Pararhizobium sp. A13: one gene and its partner. The protein of the gene in region 2 interacts with the protein of the main gene of each other region in a pairwise test. Links are inferred from orthologs where the notes say so. Each region holds a gene or a part of one and is shown on either strand. Other genes may lie near its edges. The genes, in order: WI754_RS17660 and WI754_RS06620.

The links.
Region 1: the proteins of WI754_RS06620 (region 2) and WI754_RS17660 interact in binary tests that used the Escherichia coli proteins (3 or more experiments, as listed by UniProt). The link is inferred for Pararhizobium sp. A13 from one-to-one orthologs.

Annotation. Positions count from the first base shown.
Region 1 is NZ_CP149510.1:3,584,191-3,595,795, forward strand. The notes cover bases 5,178-8,141. They hold WI754_RS17660 (methionine ABC transporter ATP-binding protein), read right to left. Parts: upstream 7,210-8,141; coding sequence 6,145-7,209; downstream 5,178-6,144. Other genes in these bases: WI754_RS17650 (2-oxoglutarate and iron-dependent oxygenase domain-containing protein), read right to left, coding at 5,178-5,432; WI754_RS17655 (methionine ABC transporter permease), read right to left, coding at 5,499-6,191; WI754_RS17665 (MetQ/NlpA family ABC transporter substrate-binding protein), read right to left, coding at 7,307-8,098; WI754_RS17670 (FAD-linked oxidase C-terminal domain-containing protein), read right to left, coding at 8,109-8,141. Outside these bases: WI754_RS17620 (acyltransferase family protein), read left to right, coding at 1-725; WI754_RS17625 (hypothetical protein), read left to right, coding at 906-1,136; WI754_RS17630 (hypothetical protein), read right to left, coding at 1,163-1,327; WI754_RS17635 (DUF1236 domain-containing protein), read right to left, coding at 1,423-2,031; WI754_RS17645 (isoprenylcysteine carboxylmethyltransferase family protein), read left to right, coding at 3,544-4,230; more of WI754_RS17650, read right to left, coding at 4,389-5,177; more of WI754_RS17670, read right to left, coding at 8,142-9,518; WI754_RS17675 (aminotransferase), read right to left, coding at 9,515-10,690; WI754_RS17680 (ABC transporter ATP-binding protein), read right to left, coding at 10,911-11,605. UniProt on the Escherichia coli protein: Part of the ABC transporter complex MetNIQ involved in methionine import. Responsible for energy coupling to the transport system. It has also been shown to be involved in formyl-L-methionine transport.
Region 2 is NZ_CP149510.1:1,375,951-1,383,146, reverse strand. What follows is about bases 4,148-6,974. They hold WI754_RS06620 (Gfo/Idh/MocA family oxidoreductase), read right to left. Parts: upstream 6,216-6,974; coding sequence 5,079-6,215; downstream 4,148-5,078. Other genes in these bases: WI754_RS06615 (class II glutamine amidotransferase), read left to right, coding at 6,488-6,974; WI754_RS06625 (MurR/RpiR family transcriptional regulator), read right to left, coding at 4,148-4,973. Also shown: iolD (3D-(3,5/4)-trihydroxycyclohexane-1,2-dione acylhydrolase (decyclizing)), read right to left, coding at 1-1,848; iolC (5-dehydro-2-deoxygluconokinase), read right to left, coding at 2,069-3,988; more of WI754_RS06625, read right to left, coding at 4,119-4,147; more of WI754_RS06615, read left to right, coding at 6,975-7,196. UniProt on the Escherichia coli protein: Hydratase involved in the degradation of sialic acids. Catalyzes the reversible conversion of the dehydrated form of N-acetylneuraminate (Neu5Ac), 2,7-anhydro-N-acetylneuraminate (2,7-AN), to Neu5Ac.

The DNA of each region.
Region 1 (11,605 bases), 2.2 Mb from region 2 along the record:
CAAATGACGCCGATCTCTATGTGATGACCCATTCCGCGTGCGTCGGCTTTTCCGGGTTCTACGTTTCCAGTCCAAAATACCGGTTGCGCTGCAATTCCTTTTTCACCGGCATAGAGGACTATATTCGCAAGAGCGATACGACGACCATTGTCATGGCAAACCGCTGGAGCCTTTATCTCGACGGCACGCCCTTCGACAATGGCGAGGGCGGCATCGAGCTTCTGAAACCCACCTACGTCGATCTCTTCGACCGTGTGGGTGAGCAGGCGAGGCAGGACGATCCGGCGCGCAAGGCCCGCGTGTTGAAACAATATGTGGCTGATATCCAAAACTATCTCGATGCGGGCCGCAATGTGGTGCTCGTCTATCCGATACCGGAAGCCGGGTGGAACGTGCCGGAACTTGTGGCGAAGAGCGCGATGACCGGGCGCAAAAAACTGGAGTTCAGCACCAGCTTTGAACGCTATCTGCAGCGAAACCAGGCAGTCATCGCCGCCTTCGACGCCATCTCCCACCCCAATCTCTTCCGCGTGAAGCCTAGCGATTTCTTCTGCAGCACCTTCATCAAGCAGCGATGCATCAACAGCGTCGACGCCGACAGGGTTTTCTACTTCGACGACGATCACCTGTCAGATGCGGGCGCCGCGCTGGTCGTTCCAGCGCTGTTGGACGCTGTGCGAACGATCAGGGAGCGTGACGTGGGACCTACGCTGGTCAAGAAATAGGCCACAACTCCTTGCCTTAGAAAGGCACGAAACCGCACGCTTGCTGACGTAAACCTTCGCTAAGGCCACGAACATGTCTTAGTGAATGGCGCTATCTTAAAATTGCGCTAAACTGCGGTCATCATCAGGTAGTGGGGGCCTAAACGGGTTGCAACCGCCCCACCCAAAGGAGGAATCCCCATGGCGAACGCCACCATGCATATGGACGTTCTCTGTGCCGAGGATATCGACACACTACGGCTCGTTTTCGATCAGTTTTGCGAAGCACATCAAAGGGCACGATCAGACAGTGACATGGAGATCTGCGCCAATATCATGGTCCGGCTCTACCAGAACGGTGAACGGGACCTTGCCGTTTTGACGACAGCCTGCGAAATCGCCTTGCGGCGGGACATCGCCATCGGGGCGTGATTGGTAAAAAGAGGAGAGCAAATCCGCTACCTGGTCTCCTCGGCAGCATTTTCCGGCGCAACGACAAGCGGGTCCGGAGGCATGGTGTTTTTGGTGCTTGCATCCGGCGCGTAATATTGCACGACAAGGACACTGAGAATCGAACCGATCACGAAGCCGATCACGGCGATCATGCCTGCGCGCGAGGTCATGTCCTTTCCTCCAGCCGAACTCTCGTGGAACCCGGCGGTATGCCCCTGCCCGGCCGCGCGTTCCGCGGACCGGGCCAGACTTTCAAAATCAGCGTCTATTCATAAACATAGACGATCCGGCGGCTTTGCGGATCGACCAGTATCGGCCGATCGTTAATGCGCACATAGCTGTACTGATAGTTCGGCACCTGCGAGATCACCACATCGCCCGGCAGAGTTGCCCCGACCACCACTTCGCCGTCATAGGGAGCCGTCTCCATGGGCGTGCGCTCGATATAGGTGATCACTTCGGGCGGCGGTACGATGGTTTCGCCGACCTTCCCGATCAATTCATCTCCCGGTGCGGGATCGGCAGGTCCGCCGATGCTGCCCGTCCCATCGTAGCTGACGACCGGGACACCAAGATCGACGCGGCGTTCCTGAAGGATAACCGGCGCGCCATTGTAGTCCACGGTCAGTTCCTGGGCGAAAACCCAGCCACGCATGCCGTTGACATCGATGCGGCACCAATTCTCGCCGTCGAGGCAGCCGTCAAGCACTGCCGAACTGCCGCGCGTCGCGACACCAACGGAAGGATATCCCGTGCCGGGCCCGGAATAGACCGTCAGGTCCGTCGCCGTCGTCGCCATCATGGCAGCTTGCGCGAGCCCTGCGCCTGAGAGCAGCATGGCACCGACGAGCAAGGGCTTTGAAATCCACCGCATGTTTTTTCTCCTGTGAATGGTGAATCCCAAACGCCTGACCCCGCGCAAGGTTCCGTGGATGCAGTTTTCCGCATCCGAGCGCACTCTCTTCAGGGCATCAACGGCCGCAAGGCCCGCACGGCAAACGAGGATTGCCGCACGGGCCTCTAGTCGTCTTCTTCCACATAGGGTGGCGGCGACTTGTGGAGGCTCGGCCTCGGGGAAAGACAAAACCTCCCGCCGATCGAAGCGGGGGCCTTTCCGATCGACTGGATGAATTTTAGACACATTAAATATATCGACAATACCCAAGCAAATCATCATCATGACTGTTCGCAGGCAAACGACTCTCGGCGTGGCGCACCTCACTGCTACGCCTCCTGGCTGGGACAAAGGTACAACCGGTATTGCTACCATTCATAGGGCGCAGGGCTGGTCGGACATAGGATATAACGAGATCATCTATCCGGATGGCCGCACCGAAATAGGGCACAAGTTGTCACAGGTTCGGCCACGAACCACTTTCTGACCGCTCTCCCGTATGGGATCATCCAAGCATCACCGCCCTGCCTCACATCTCCGCTCCGACGAACCGGGAATCTGCCGCTCGGATCGTTGCTGAGAATATCCGAGTCTACAGATCAACGGGCTTGCTGCCGCGCAGAATTGATGCCGAGAGCGCCTATCGAGGCTGTCCGGCCCAGCGCTATCACGGCAACGGCGATACCGCCTCAACCGGTGCGTCGACATCGACAACCAGGCGTGTTTCAGCACCTGCCGTCAATTGGCGAGATGTTTTGTGTGGGTTTCTTTGCGCCGAGAGGACGAACACTTGACATGGCCGCCACAGAGTAACAACTTCCGGTACCACACGGCGCCAATCGAGTGGTAATCCTTGCTCAAGCATTGGCTCATATTCTGCCTAGAACCATGCCACCGGCCGAAGGAGGAAAGCATATGCGTGCCCTGGTTCTGACATTTGTTCGTCTCGGACCCGCTTTGGTCTATGCCGTGGGTGCAATATTTGCCGTCAGTATAGTCCTGCTTGCGGTGTATCCATCGAGCGCGCTTGCTTGGGCACTGTACCTGACGACACTACCGGTGTTGCGCCTACCGGCGTTTGTGTTGCTTGGCATCTCAGGGGTCGAAGTGTGGCACCTTATCGCCGCGCTGGGGTCCCTCGCAGCCTGTGGTGTGTATCTCGCATTGCTCCCGAAACGGCTTCCTAGGACGCGCTTCGTTCATGCCCATGTTGCGCTGCTTGTGCTGATCCTTGCCAACACCGGCGCAAACCGCCCTGAGGCAAGTGGCCTTGGACCGTCTCTGCCGGGGAGTAGCTACTGGTCGCTTCCGATCCCGACAACACTGCTCGGGACCGCTCTGATAATCTTGGCCGCTCTCGCCTGCTTGTCCTCTCATGCCGAGATCATACGCCGCGTCCGCTCCAGGCGAGTTTACTAATTTATACAGTTGCCGTTGATATTCACTGCAACCGTGCCAAGATGGCCTCCGAACAATCCTGGGGAGGCACCAATGAACAGTCGATATTTGGCTGTTGCTGACATCGCCGGCAGGGTCTGCATCTGTCTCTACTTCATTCCGGCGCTGATAACCCGGGTGATTTTCATTCAGCAGACTTTCGCGCGCGCCGATCTGACGTCTATCGACGTAGTGACTGCAGCAGCCAGTTTTGCGTCCGTGCTGTTCCTTGGAATGATCTGTGTCGTTACAATTACCCGCCTCCCTCCGCTCCGCTCGGCTGAAAGCACGGAGGGCTACATCACAGCAATGGCGGGCACCTTCCTTTTGGTCGTCGTCGCCGGGTATTTGCCGCCCGTTGAAATGTCCATTGCTACTCGCTCGTTAGGCTTGGCTTTGACCATCATCGGACTTCTTGCCTCGGTCTATGTGCTGTTTTTTCTGGGCCGCGCCTTCAGCATCATGCCTGAAGCGCGAACACTGGTCGCCAGCGGCCCCTACTCCATCGTGCGTCACCCGCTCTATCTCACCGAGGAAATCGCGGTGATCGGGCTCATCACCATGAACCTGTCGATCTGGTCGGTGTCACTTGGCGTCATCCACTGGCTGATCCAACTGCGACGCATGGTTAACGAGGAACGGGTGTTGCGGGCAACTTTCCCCGATTACGACTCCTATGCGCAAGCAGTGCCTCGAATCATGCCGTTTACGAACGCGGGAAAGCTGCGGTCGGCGGCGTGACGGCGGAGGCTGATGCGTAGCGCGCAACGCCCTCAGTGAGCGAACATCGTCCGTCGTAGCATCCGCTTGCCGACGCCCGTCTTTGCAGGCCTGTCCATCATCGAATATGGAAGATGATGCGGAGGGTTCCCCGTTTCGATCGTGCTCGGTGCATACCCCTAACCTTCGCGCTGTTCCGGCGCGAGGAGATCGGCGTGATGCGCGCGCGCGACGTCTGGATGCGAACGGAGCCGGCTTTTCAGGTGGTTCTGGCCGACTTCACGGAAGATCGGGTTCAGCGGATCGACCGTGATGCCGCGCTGCGACCCGCGCAACTCTTCGGGCAGATCGATGACCGGAATCGAGGCGTCATATCGGGCACCGAGGAAGAAGGCGACCGAGAAGCGCTCGGCACCCGCCGGCGGCGCAACCACGCCGTGTACGTCTGCCCGCACAAAGCCGTTTGTGGCGAGTTCAAGCAGTTCGCCGGTATTGATGATGAACGTGCCTGGAACCGGCGGCGCCTCGATCCACACCCCCTCCTCCGTACGCACCCTGAGGCCTGGCGTCACATCCTGAAGCAGCACGGTCACGAAGCCACCATCCTTGTGTGCCCCGACGCCCTGATCGGTCTCTGCCACGTCGCGGCCCGGATAGCGGATGATCTTCAGCAATTGCGACGGCTGCGGCTCATAGATCGGCGCAAAAACGTCCTCCGGCTGGCCGAGCGCCACGGCAATCGCCTTCAGCACATCGATACCGATGCGGGTGACCTCCGCCTGATAGGCAAGCAGCAGCGGCTTCAGCTCCGGCAGCGCCGACGGCCACTGGTTCGGGCCGAGAAGACGGTGCCAGGCCGGCGTATCCGGGCCGATTGCAACTGCCTCGCCCTCGGTGTTGACGTCGAGCTGCTCGCGCCAGTCCTGTTCGCCACGCGTCCGCTCCAGGCCCGCCCGATTATAGCCGCGGAAATGCGGCGACTTCACCATTTCGATCTCGATCTTCTGCTCGAGCGGCAGCGCGAAGAAGCGCTTGGCGGTCGCGACGACATCGGCGATCAACTTGGTATCGACGCCATGTCCCGTCAGGTAGAAAAAACCATGGTCATGCAGCGTCTTGCGCAGTTCGGCGATGAATGCGTCCCGCTCTGAGGCCGTTCCATGGAAGCGCGAAAAGTCGAGCGTAGGCAGGTGTGTCTGGACTGGATGGGAATGGAGGGTCATCTGGCTGTCTCATCGGTTGAATGAACGGAATTTGGGCCACTATGGCGCAGCCCGTTTGTACATCGGTCACGTGCTGCCGCGGCCGCGGGCGACCCGGTGGTTGACACTGCGGGCTGCCCAATCACCAGCCATCTGGATCGATTGAACGATGGCGACCAGAGTGACGACCACCGCCACCATGACCTCCGGCATGAAACGCTGATAGCCAAAGCGGATGCCGAGATCGCCAAGGCCACCCCCGCCGACCGTGCCGGCCATGGCAGAATAGCCGATCAGGCTGACAAGCGTGACCGTCTGGCCGGCGACGATGCCTGGCAAAGCTTCCGGCAGGAGAACCTTGCAAATGATCTGCAACGGCGTCGCCCCCATGCTTTCCGCCGCCTCTATCAGTGTCTGATCGACCTCCCGCATCGCCGTTTCGGCAAGACGGGCATAAAGAGGGATAATCGCGACGGTGAGGGGCACGATGGCTGCGAACGTGCCGACCGTCGTTCCAGCGACAAGGCGTGTAAAAGGAATGATCGCCACCATCAGGATGATGAAGGGCGTCGAGCGCACCAGATTGACCACCGTGCCGGCGATGCGGTTAAAAACGGGGCGCTCCAGAAACTGGCCCGGCGCCGTCACCACCAGCAGAATGCCGAGCGGCAGACCGACGAGCGTCGACAACAACGCAGCAACCGCCACCATGGTGACGGTCTGCCGCAGCGAATCAAGAAGGAGACCGGCGAGCGCCGGCGGCAGCAGGTCGAACAGCATGTCCGATGACCTCTCCGTAGAGTCCGAGGGATGAAAGATAGGCAAGCACCCGATCGATGACGGGGGCGCCGCCTTCAGCGATCAGGGTCAGGATGCCGAGCGGACGGTCATCGATATAGTCGATGCGACCATGCAGGATGTTCGGCCGGATGTGGAACTTTTCGACGAGCGCTGCCACGACCGGATCATGGGCAGCTTCACCGGTGAAGACGATGCGCAAGACCGGGTCGGACTCCGCGACCGGCGACGGCAGCAGGCGCTGCTGTACCTGCGGCGGCAGATCCTGGGCGACGATGCTCGACAGAAAGGAACGGGCGACGGCGGATTTGGGAAAGGCGAAGACGTCGAAAGTCGGACCGGTCTCAATGCGCTTTCCACCTTCAAGCACGGTCACGTGGCTTGCGATCTGGCGCACGACGTCCATTTCGTGGGTGATCAGCACGATCGTCAGGCCAAGCCGCCGGTTGATGTCCTTGAGGAGTGCCAGAATCTGTTCGGTCGTCTCCGGATCGAGCGCCGACGTCGCTTCGTCTGAGAGCAGCACCTTGGGATCAAGCGCCAGCGCACGGGCAATGCCGACGCGCTGCTTTTGACCACCGGAAAGCTCCGAAGGATAGGCGTCAGCCTTTTGCGAAAGCCCGACCAGGTCGAGAAGAGCTGGAATACGGCGACGAATTTCGTCCTTCGGCACCCCGGCGATCTCGAGCGGCAGCGCGATGTTGCCGGCAGCCGTGCGCGAGGACAAAAGGCTGAAATGCTGGAAGATCATGGCAATGTCGCGTCGCGCGGTCCGCAGGCTTGCGCCAGACAGCCGGCTGATCTCCAGTCCGGAGACCACGACCTTGCCCGATGTCGGCTGAACGAGGCCGTTGAGGCAGCGCACCAGCGTGCTCTTGCCGGCCCCGGAGCGCCCGATAATGCCGTGTATGTCGCCCTCTCCGATCGTGAGGTTGACCCGATCGAGAACCGGGCCGGTTTTCACGTCGTAGACCTTGGTCAGGTCATCGATCCGGATCAACGGTTCCGCCGACGCGGGCGCGTTGGCCACGCCATCGGCAAGGACGGCATCCGTTTCGGCTGGAAGGGGCAAGTGGCGAACGGTTGCTGTCACGGCCTTACCAACCCGCGATGACGTTGCCCTCGAACGTCTTTTCGACGAAGGCCTTCACTTCCGGCGATTTGTAGGCCTCGACAAGGGTCTTGACCCAAGGCGCATCCTTGTTCTTTTCGGCAACTCCGATCAGGCAGAAATAATCCGACAGCTGATCCTCGACCAGGATGGCGTCACGGTTCGGCTTCAGGCCGGCAGACAGCGCGAAATGCGAGGTAATGACCGAAAAATCGACATCCTCCAGAGATCGCGGCAGTTGAGCGGTTTCCAGCGGGATGATCTTGATGTTCTTCGGATTGTCGATGATGTCCAGCTCGGTGGCGTTGAAGGTGAGGCCGGGCGTGAGCTTGATCAGGCCGCCGGCTTCGAGCAGCTTGAGTGCACGGCCGAGGTTGCTTGGATCGTTGGGGATGGTGACCTGCGCGCCGTCGGGAAGCTCGGCAAGGGATTTCACCTTCCGCGAATAGCCGGCCATGGGCAGGAGCACCGTCTTGCTGCCGACGGCAGCAACTGCGAGGCCGCGATCCTTGTTCTGCTGGTTGAGGTAGGGCGTGTGCTGGAAGCCGTTGGCATCGAGGTCGCCGTCGTCGGTTGCCGGATCGATCAGCGCGCCATCCGAAAATTCGACGACCTCGACATCGAGGCCCTTTGCCTTGGCGACGGGCACGAGTGCTTCGGCGATCTGGGCGTGCGGCCCAGCAGTGACCCCAAAGCGGATCGTTTCGGCCGAGGCAGAGCCTGCGAAAAGAAGGCCCAGGGCAGTCAGGGCAGTGAGAACGGTGGATGAACGGCGCATGAAATATCCTTCAGGAGTGTGCGGTTGGATGATCGGCGGGGTCGGGCAGAACCTTCCCCGGATTGAGAATGCCGTGCGGATCGAAAGCCGCCTTTAGCCGGCGCATCAGGGCAACGGCTTCCCGGCCGTGTTCAAGCTCCTGATAGGCGCGCTTGCCGAGGCCGACCCCGTGTTCGCCGCTGGCGGTGCCGCCGGCTTCAAGCGCACACAGCACGATGCGGTCCGCGAGACGGTGAACCTCGTCCACCTCGCCCGGCAAATGCATGAAGACACAATGGAAATTGCCGTCGCCGACATGGCCGACGATATATGCCGTAAGCCCGCTGCGATCCACGTCTGCGCGGGTTTCGAGGATAACCTCGGCAAGCCGCGAGATCGGCACACAGACATCGCTCGGCCAGGAGTGCGCGCCAGGACGCTCCGCCTTCGCCCAGGACAGTGCCACACGGCGGATCTCCCAGAGCTGTTGCGCCGCGGCGCGATCACGAGCCCAGACAAGTGCCGTCCCACCGTGCTCGGCAACGATGGCAGCAATCGTCGCAGACAGAGAGCCGATCTCTTCGGCCTGGCCGTGAAACTCGAAAAACAGTGTCGGCAGTGGCGCCAGCGACAGCGCACCGCGACGGTTGATGACCGCGACCAGCGGTTCGTCCAATAGCTCGACGCGGCCGATCACAAGCCCGAGACGCTTGATATCCGTCACGGCGGCGACGGCGCCGGCCAGGGTCGCAAATCCGGCATGGGCTGAGAGCGCCTCGGGTACCGGATGCAGCCGCAGTATCGCCTCTGTGACAATCCCGAGTGTCCCCTCGGATCCGACGAGCAACCGGGTGAGGTCATAGCCGGAAGAGGACTTTCGGGCCAGCGATCCGGTCCGGACGATCTTTCCATCTGCGGTGACAACCGTGAGGCCGAGCACGTTCTCGCGCATGGTGCCGAATCGAACGGCATTCGTGCCGCTGGCACCGGTCGCCACCATGCCGCCGATCGAAGCATCGGCACCGGGATCGACGGGGAAGAACAGACCGGTTTCCCGCAATGCATGATTGAGCGCGAGCCTGCGCACACCGGCGCCGACGCGCACGATCATGTCGTCGGGGCGAATTTCCAGCACGCCGTCAAGGCGCGACGTGTCCAGCGATATGCCGCCATGAACGGGGATCGCGCCGCCTTCAAGGCCGGAACCCGCGCCGAACGGCACAACGGGGACGGTGTAGCGGGCGGCGATGAGGACTAGGTCGGCAACGTCCTGCGTGGTTTCCGCAAAGACGACGACATCCGGCGATACGGCCGCATGATGGCTCTCGTCGCGGGCATGGAGGTCGCGCACAGAAGCCCCGGTGACGACGTTCTCGCCAAAGCGCTCCTTCAGCGCCACAAGGGCAGCGGCAAGGCCGGACGAGGTGACATGCGTGCTCACGAAGCAGCCTTCCAGCTCTGGCCTTCGCGCCAGCGGGCGAGCCGGGCGACCGCCTCCTCCAGGGTTTCGAAGGTCTTGGCAAAGCAGAAGCGGACATGACTGGTTACGTCGCGCGCGCCGTAGAACGAGGACACCGGAACCGGCGTCACGCCAGCCTCCAGCGTGAGACGGCTGCTGAAGGCGAGGTCATCCTTCTCGGGGTCGAAAGCGCCGATATCCGCGACTGCGAAATAGGTGGACCAGACATCGGAGACATGGAAGCCCGCGCGGCGCAAACCGCCAACGAGCACATCGCGCCGGGCTGCGAGGTCGCGGCGCAGACCTTCGAAGTAGCTGTCTGGCAAATTGAGGCCGACGGCGACGGCGGCCTGCAAGGCCGGCGGCGTGGTGAAGGTAACATATTGATGGGCGCGCGAAATAGGCCCGAGGAGATCCGGCGCGGCGGTTACGTAGCCCACTTTCCAGCCGGTTACCGAAAAGGTCTTTCCGGCGGAACCGATCCGCACGACACGATCATGGATTTCTGGCAGCGACAGGAAGGATGTGAAGGAATTGCCGTCGAAGACGAGATGCTCGTAAACCTCGTCTGCAACGATCACGAGGTCATGGCGACGCACCAGCGCCGCGAGAAACGCCAGTTCTGCAGCGTCGAAAATCTTGCCAATCGGGTTCATCGGATTGTTGACCACGATCATTCTCGTCCGCGGCGTGATCGCCATCTGCAGTTCGTCGCGCGGCAGCTGCCATTCCGGCGGCGCAAGCCGCACCGGAACGGGAACCCCGCCGGCCCGGCGAATGAGGGCGCCGTAGGCATCGTAGACAGGTTCTAGCACGATGACCTCATCGCCTGCGTTCAAGAGCGCGAGGAAAGTGTCGGTGAGCGCCTCGGTCGCGCCTGAGGTCACCAGAACTTCGCGCTCCCAGTCGACCTCGAGGCCGAGAAAGCGCCGCGCATTGTCGGCAACGGCACGACGCAGCGACGGCAGCCCCATCATCGGCGGATACTGGTGCGGTCCATCGCGAAGCGCCTGAATGGCCGCCTCGATCAGCTCCGGTGGTTCAAGCCCTTCCGGAAAACCCTGACCGAGATTGATCGAACCCGTCTCGGCGGCGAGACGCGACATGGACTCAAAAACAGACGTGCCCGGCGCACCAAGGACAGAATTGACCAAAACCACACCTTTCTTGCATCGAAGTCGCTCATCGAAACTGAAGCTTATTAGCTATAAAATCGACGTACAAAGTATATTATTATTGATCGACGATCCTTCTGCGAAATGATTTTCTGGATGCAGGAGCCGCATCGTGAATACCACTTCGGCACCCCGAACTTCGTAGCCTTGCCGGCCTCGAAACGCGTTTCAGCAATAGCGGCCGAGCTCATTGAGGCGATCAAGCCGCCGTTAAAGTGGTATCAAGCAATTTCAACAAACTACGTTTGGCTGCCTCGAAACCCGGTGAGGCCAGATCGCGCGATTTCGGCATATCAACTGCCAATTCCTTGTAGATGCGACCTGGCCAAGGTTGCATGACAATCAGGCGGTCAGCCAGTATCAGTGCCTCGTCGATGTCGTGGGTTACCAGAACGAGCGTGGGTTTGGCCTCCGCCCAGATGTCAAGAAGATGCTTCTGCAGGTCGGCGCGGGTGAAGGCATCCAGAGCGGAGAAGGGCTCATCGAGGAGAAGAACCCCCGGCTGCGTAACAAGCGCACGCGCTATGGCAACGCGTTGTGCCTGCCCGCCTGACAGTTCCTTTGGCCACCGGTCGGCAAGGTCAGCCAAACCGACTGTCTTCAGGCTCTTTGCAACCCGCCGGCGGCGCTCATCCGCGTCGATATCGGCAAGGCCGAAACCGACATTGTCCGACACCGTGAGCCACGGCAGAAGTCGAGGCTCCTGGAAGATCAGATTTATCAAAGGGTGCGGGCTGGAAATCGTCTCCCGGTCGAGCGAAACCGACCCGGCGCTCGGCGTGTCAAGTCCGCTGATCAGCCGCAGGAGCGTGCTCTTGCCGCAACCCGACCCACCAATGACCGCGGTTATTTGTCCCGGCTGGATGTCGATTGACACCCGGTCGAGGGCATGGA
Region 2 (7,196 bases):
ACCGATGCGCTGTGCGGCAAGCGCTTTCTCGTAGCCCTTGCGGGCCTCGTTGACCTTCGCGCGCTCGGAAACTTCCGGCACCGCGACATCCCACCAGTGACCGCCCTCATCCGTGGTGATGAGCGGGTCTGTGTCGATAACGATAACCGTCGTGCGATCTGCGCCGGCGGTTTCCTTCAGCGCGATTTCCAGCTCGGCGATCGACGAAACCTTGCGCGTCACAGCGCCCATGGCAGCCGCGTGGGCGGCAAAATCGATGGCTGGCAGCGTGACGTGATGCGTGTCCCTCAACAGATTGTTGAAGTTCGCGCCGCCGGTGGCCATCTGCAGTCGGTTGATGCAGCCATAGCCGGCATTGTCGAGCAGCACGATGGTGATCTTGGCACCGAGCATGATCGAGGAGGCGATTTCTGAATTCAGCATCATGTAACTGCCGTCGCCGACCATGACGATGACGTCGCTATTCGGTTTGGCGAGCTTGACGCCGAGACCGCCGGCGACTTCATAACCCATGGTCGAAAAACCGTATTCCATGTGATAGCTGCCGGGGGAATCCGCCTGCCAGAGCTTGTGCAACTCGCCCGGCAGACCGCCGGCGGCGCAAACGAGCGTGGTATTCTCCGTTCGGGCGCGCTGGACGGCACCGATCACCTGCGCATCGGACGGCAGTGTAGCGTTGGTGGCCTCCATTGCCTTGTCCGCTGCCTTCAGCCACTCGGCCTTGCCGGCGGTCGCCTTCTTCGTCCAGGCCCCATCGGCCTTTTGCGAACCAAGCCCGGCGCTCAACGCCTCCAGCCCGACGCGGGCGTCGGATACCAGCGGCAGGCCCTCATGCTTGGCGGCGTCGAAGGCCTGTACGTTAAGGCCGATGATCTTCAGATCGTCATTTTTGAACAGCGACCAGGAGCCGGTGGTGAAATCCTGGAGGCGCGAACCGACCGCGAGAACAACATCGGCCTCTTCGGCAAGCTGGTTGGAGGCCGAGGTACCCGTGACGCCGACCGAACCCATGTTGAGCGGATGGCTATGTGGCAGCGAGGACTTGCCAGACTGGGTTTCGACGACGGGGATACCGTGCGTCTCGGCGAACGTTGCGAGCGCTTTGGCGGCTTCCGAATAGAGCACGCCGCCGCCGGCGATGATCACCGGCTTTTTGGCCGCCTTCAGCGCCGTGATCGCATGGGCCAGTTCATCGGCATCGGGGTGGAGGCGCCGGGTCGTCCAGACCTTCTCGTCGAAGAAGTTCTCCGGATAATCATAGGCTTCCGCCTGCACATCCTGGCAGAGCGCCAGCGTCACCGGGCCGCAATCGGCGGGGTCGGTCAACACCTGCATGGCGCGGCGCAGCGCCGGGATGATCTGTTCCGGACGGGTGATGCGATCGAAATAGCGCGAGACGGGACGGAAGCAGTCGTTCACAGTCATGGTGCCGTCGCCGAAATCCTCGATCTGCTGCAGAACCGGATCGGGGCGGCGATTGGCGAAGACGTCGCCGGGAAGGAAAAGAACGGGCAAGCGGTTGACGTGCGCGAGCGCCGCGGAAGTCACCATGTTCAGCGCACCGGGGCCGATCGACGTCGTGCACGCCATGAAGCGCCGGCGGAAGCTTGCCTTGGCAAAGGCGATCGCTGCATTCGCCATGCCCTGCTCGTTCTGGGCGCGATACGTCGGCAACGTGTCCTTGATGCCGTATAGCGCCTCGCCGATGCCCGCGACGTTACCGTGACCGAAAATGGCAAAGACACCGCCGAAGATCGGCAGTTTTTCGCCATCGATCACGGTCATCTGCCGCGTCAGGAACCGCGCCACGGCTTGCGCCATGGTCAGGCGGACTGTTTTCAGGCTCATTGTTTCCTCCTCGAACGAGGCCATCGCCTCGCATTAACTCCGCATACGAGGAGAGTTCTACCCCCCTCCGTCCCTTCGGGACATCTCCCCCTCGATGGCGGAGATCATAGTTTTCTCTCATCTGCGCTGTCGTCGGCAAAGCTAATCACCCTCTTTGAAGAGGAGATTACCGAAGGGACAGAGGGAGTGAGGGCCGTATCCTCGGCACTCACCGGGTTTTTCAAGCCGCTTTCGTCTCCGCCAAGCCGAGCCACAGATTGACCAGAGCCTCGAACTTGCCCGCCATGTCGGCGATCGCCTGCTCGTCGGTCATCTCGCCTGCGAGCCACGCCTTGCTGGCATCGGCAAAGATCGTGCGGCCAACGGCAAAGCCCTTGACCGTCTTGGAGGTGCGCGCAGCGGCAAAACCTTCCTTGAGCACATCATACGGCGCCTCCAGTCCGAGTAGAACGACGCCGCGGCAGAGGGGATCGCGCTTTTCGATGACCGCATCGATGGCGGCCCAGGCGGCGCGGCTTGCCTGCGGCTCCAGCTTCCACCAGTCGGGCTTCAGGCCGGCATCATAAAGCTCATTGAGGGCGCGGGGAATGGTCTGGTCGTCGAGTGTACCGTGCTTGCCGGCGATGATCTCGATCAGGATTTCGCGGCCGACTTTCCGCGCTGCCTCGAAGGCGGAACGCAGCTTGGCGATCTGGGCGGCCTTCATCTCGGCCGGATCGTCCGGATGGTAGAAGCTCAAGACCTTGATGCAGTGATCGACCGGCCAATCGATGAGCCGGCTACCGAGGTCCTGACTGAACTCGAACTGCAGCGGCCGCGAACCCGGAAGCTCGATCGGCTTGGCGATCCAGAAATCCTTGTTCTTGGCGGCGGCAAACAGGGCCTCGCGGCCGTATTTGTCATCGATGAGCATGCCGAAGCCGGGGCGGCCGTTGGCGATACGCTCGGCCGCCTTGACGGCCAGCACCTTGAAGGCCGGGATGCGGGCCAGCAGATCAGGATTGCCATCGGCAAGATCCTCGAGTTGGCTGCGGTGGTCAATGGCGAGCGCCATCAGCTGCGGGATCTCGCGGCGGCGGGTTGTTGCCCAATGGACGTGGTTGATCGCCTCGTCCTTGCGCAGCGCCTTTTCCTTGCTGCCGTTTTCGAGAAAAAACTGCAGCTCGGTCCAGGTCGGAATTTCCGGTGCGCAGAGCAGACGCGAGACAGCAAAGGCGCCGCAGGCATTGGCCCATGTGGCCGAGGTGGCATGCGGTTCGCCTTTCAGCCAACCGCGCAGGAAGCCGGACATGAAGGCGTCGCCGGCGCCGAGAACGTTGTAGACCTCGATCGGGAAGCCCTTGCCGACGATACCGTCTTCGAGATTATCCGAAATCGGACCATCGTAGACGATGCAGCCCATCGGCCCGCGCTTCAGCACGATCGTCGCCTTGGAATTGGCGCGGATGGTCTTGAGCGCCGCAAGCAGGTCGCTGTCACCCGATGCGATAAGCACTTCCTCCTCGGTGCCGACGATCAGGTCGCAATCGGCCAGCACCGTCTTCAGGTGAGCCGAGACCTTTTCCGAGGCGATATAGCGGTTGTCGCCCGCGTCATGGCCGGCAAGGCCCCAGAGATTCGGGCGATAGTCGATATCGAAGACGACCTTGGCGCCGCTTTCCTTGGCAATACGGATCGCCTTGCGTTGGGCGGCATCGGTGTGCGGCTTGGAGAAATGCGTGCCGGTGACCAGGATGGCACGGGCGGAGCGGATGAAATCTTCGGCCACATCGTCTTCGCACAGCGCATTGTCGGCGCAATTGTCGCGGTAGAACAGCAGCGGGAAGGAATGATCGCTTTCAACGGAGAGAATGGCGAGCGCGGTCAGCCGTTCGGGATCGGTCACAATGCCCTTGGTTTCCACGCCTTCGCGCTCGAGCTGCTCGCGGATGAAGCGGCCCATCTGCTCTTTGCCGACACGGGTCAGCAGCGCCGATTTCAGACCGAGACGCGCCGTACCGACGGAGATATTGGTGGGGCAGCCGCCGACGGACTTGGCGAAACTGGCGACGTCCTCCAGCCGCGTTCCGATCTGCTGGCCGTAAAGATCGACCGAGGCCCGGCCGATGGTGATGAGGTCAAGCGGCTTGTCTGCCTGCATCCTGTTGGTCTGGCTCACTGCTTCCTCCCGGCGGGGCGCTGGCGTCGCGCCGACATTCCTATTGTCAGTTGGATGATGGCTTTATGAAACATAAATTCTGGCGCTTAGTCAATATAGAATTTTCATTCTATTAGTGTTCCTGGGCATTCCGCCGCCGCTTTTCAGCGACAGCGACGGTCAGCGCCATGGCAAAGGCCATGCTGGCCGAAAGGGAACGGAATCCGGCATGATCGGCCTCGACCAGTTCGAACCAGACCTTGGACGATTCCGCCAGCGGCGAGAAGGCCGAGTCCGTCAGCGACACGACCGGCACCTTGCGGCCCGCAAGCGATTTTGCCTGATTGACGCTCTCGGACGCATAAGGGGAGAAACTGACGGCAAAGGCTGCGTCTTTCGGGCCGGCCATCGCCAGAATATCGTCATCGATACCGGCCGCCGTGCCAACCATCTGGTATTTCACCTTCAGTTTGCCGAAGGCATAGGCCATGTAGCCGGAGATCGGATAGGAGCGGCGCTTGGCGACAAGATAGATCGTCTCGGCTCCGGCGAGGATATTGACGGCGCGCTCGAAGGCTTCGGGCTCGACGGAGGTGGCGATATTGTCGAGCGATCGGTGGGCCGCGGCGACGAAGCCGTTGAAGATCGACCCGCTTTCGAGCTTGCTGTGATCGTTGGCGCTCAGTGCCTTGAGACGCTCGTCATAACCCGGTGTGCGTTCACGCAGGCGAGCCCGGAAAATCTGTTGCAGACTGGAAAACCCCTCAAAACCGAAATGCTGGGCGAAACGGACCAGGGTCGAGGGCTGAACATCGGCCGACGTGGCGATACTCGCAGCCGTGCCGAAGGCGATCTCATCCGGATGGTCCAGCGCGTAAGCCGCGACCTGGCGGAGACGCTTCGGCAATTGCGCCTTCCGCTCCAGGATCGTCGCCTTCAGGCCGTCGAAATCCTGCGGAACATCGATGCTGTTTTCCGTTTCGGCCATCGGCTGCGGTCTCTTCCTGCGTACGCTGTTTTCAAGACCTTACGTAAAGAATGGAGCGAAGAATAGAATATTCATTCCACCGTTCCAAGTTTTTTTGCACTTTCATCAACTGGCTCCGATGTGCACCCACTCATTGGTTTTCGCCGATTGGTAGGTGGCCGAAACGACCTTCTGGACCTCGTAGCCTTCCCGGAAATCGGTTCCGGGTCTGCCGCCAGTCGCGATCGCCTGCAGGAATTCATTCGCCTCGATGGCCTTCAGGTCGTTGAAGCCGATCTGGTGGCCGGGGGCGACGCAGAAGGCGCCGTAGGGCGGGTGCTCCGGGCCGGCCCAGATGGTGCGGTAACCACGGCTTCGGACGTCGTCGCCGGCGAACCAGACCTTGAGTTCGTTCATCCGCTCCTGCGTGAAGACGATGCTGCCCTTCGATCCGTAGATTTCGAAATCATGCTGCATCTTGCGGCCGGTGGCGCTCCAATTGGCCTCGAAACTGCCGGTCGCGCCGCCTTCGAAGCGCACGAAGGCGCGGGTGATGTCGTCCACCTCGACGGCGCGCATCTCACTCGAGCCGCGTGCGATGGGGCGTTCGGGCACCTGAATGATCGTCTCGGCCAATACCGAGGAGATGGGACCGACGAGATGGCGAAGGGACGCAATAATGTGGCTGCCAATGTCGGCAAGCGCGCCACCGCCGCTCTTCGGATCAAGCCGCCAGCTCCAGGGCGCGGACGCGTCCATCATGAAGTCCTCGGCATGGATGCCGCGCACCGAGCGGATTTCGCCGATCTCGCCGCTTTCGATCAGGTCCTTCGCCAGGAAGATCATCGGGTTCTTCAGATAATTGAACCCAACCTGCGTGACGACGCCGGCCTTTTCCGCCGCGGCAACCATTTCGGCGCATTCGGCAACGGTCGGTGCGAGCGGCTTTTCACAGTAGACATGTTTGCCGTGGGCGATCGCGGCCAGTGCCATCTCCTTGTGCAGCAGATTGGGCGTGGTGATGTCGATGATGTCGATAGCCGGGTCGCTCAGCAACTCGCGCCAGTCCGCGGTCGCGTTGCGGAAACCCAGATTGCGGCGTGCCTTTTCGGCGCCATCGAGCGAGACGTCGGCAACCGAAACCAGGTCAAGTTCAAACGGCAGGTCAAACACCCTTGCCGCGACCGTGAAGCCCAGCGCATGCGCCTTGCCCATGAAACCAGTGCCGATCAAGCCGACGCCGATCCTGCGTTTGCCACTCATCTGTCAATTCCTCCCAGCACTGCGTTGCGGCTTCGGGGCCAGATGAAATGTTTTTTACATTGCATGTCAATATGGAATTTTTGTTCGAATATTGCGAAAGCCCGTTCCAAGCGGAACAGAAACACCGGGGAAAAGGCGATAGATTGTGCAGGAAGATGTGGAAATGATCCTGTTCGTTAACGCATTTTTACCATGTTCGGCCGGATGATCGGCAAATATCATGGTTAACGAACCATCAAGGCGGGCCATCCCCGCAACCCGGAGTATCTTTTATGTGCCGTTGGGCAGCCTATCGCGGAGAGCCGCTTTATCTGGAAGAACTGGTGTCGTCCCCGGCGCATTCCCTGATCGAGCAATCCCACTGCGCCACCCGCGCCAAGACGGCCACCAACGGCGACGGCTTCGGCATCGCCTGGTACGGCGATCATCCGGAACCCGGCCGCTACCGCGACATCCTGCCCGCCTGGTCCGACTGCAACCTCAAAAGCATCGCCCGACAGATCCGCTCGCCGCTGTTTCTCGCCCATGTGCGGGCCGCAACCGGCGGCGGCACGCGGCGCGACAATTGCCATCCTTTCATCCACGGCCGCTGGTCCTTCATGCACAACGGCCAGATCGGCGATTTTGACCATCTGCGCCGGCCGATGGAGGCGATGCTCGACAACGATCTCTACGCTGCCCGCACCGGCTCCACCGACAGCGAGCTTCTGTTCCTGATGGCGCTGCAATTCGGCCTTGAGAGCGATCCGCTCGGCGCCATCGCGGAGACGCTGGCCTTCGTCGAGCGCCTGGCCGAGCATCTGGAGCGCAAGGTTCTCGTCCGCTTCACGGCTGCCCTTTCGGACGGCCATGATCTCTACGCCGTGCGCTACGCCTCCGACTGGAAGGCGCCGACGCTTTACGCCGCCCCGATGGGGCCGAGCGGCGGCTACTGCCTCGTGTCCGAACCGCTCAACGACGATGACAACGCCTGGGTGGAAA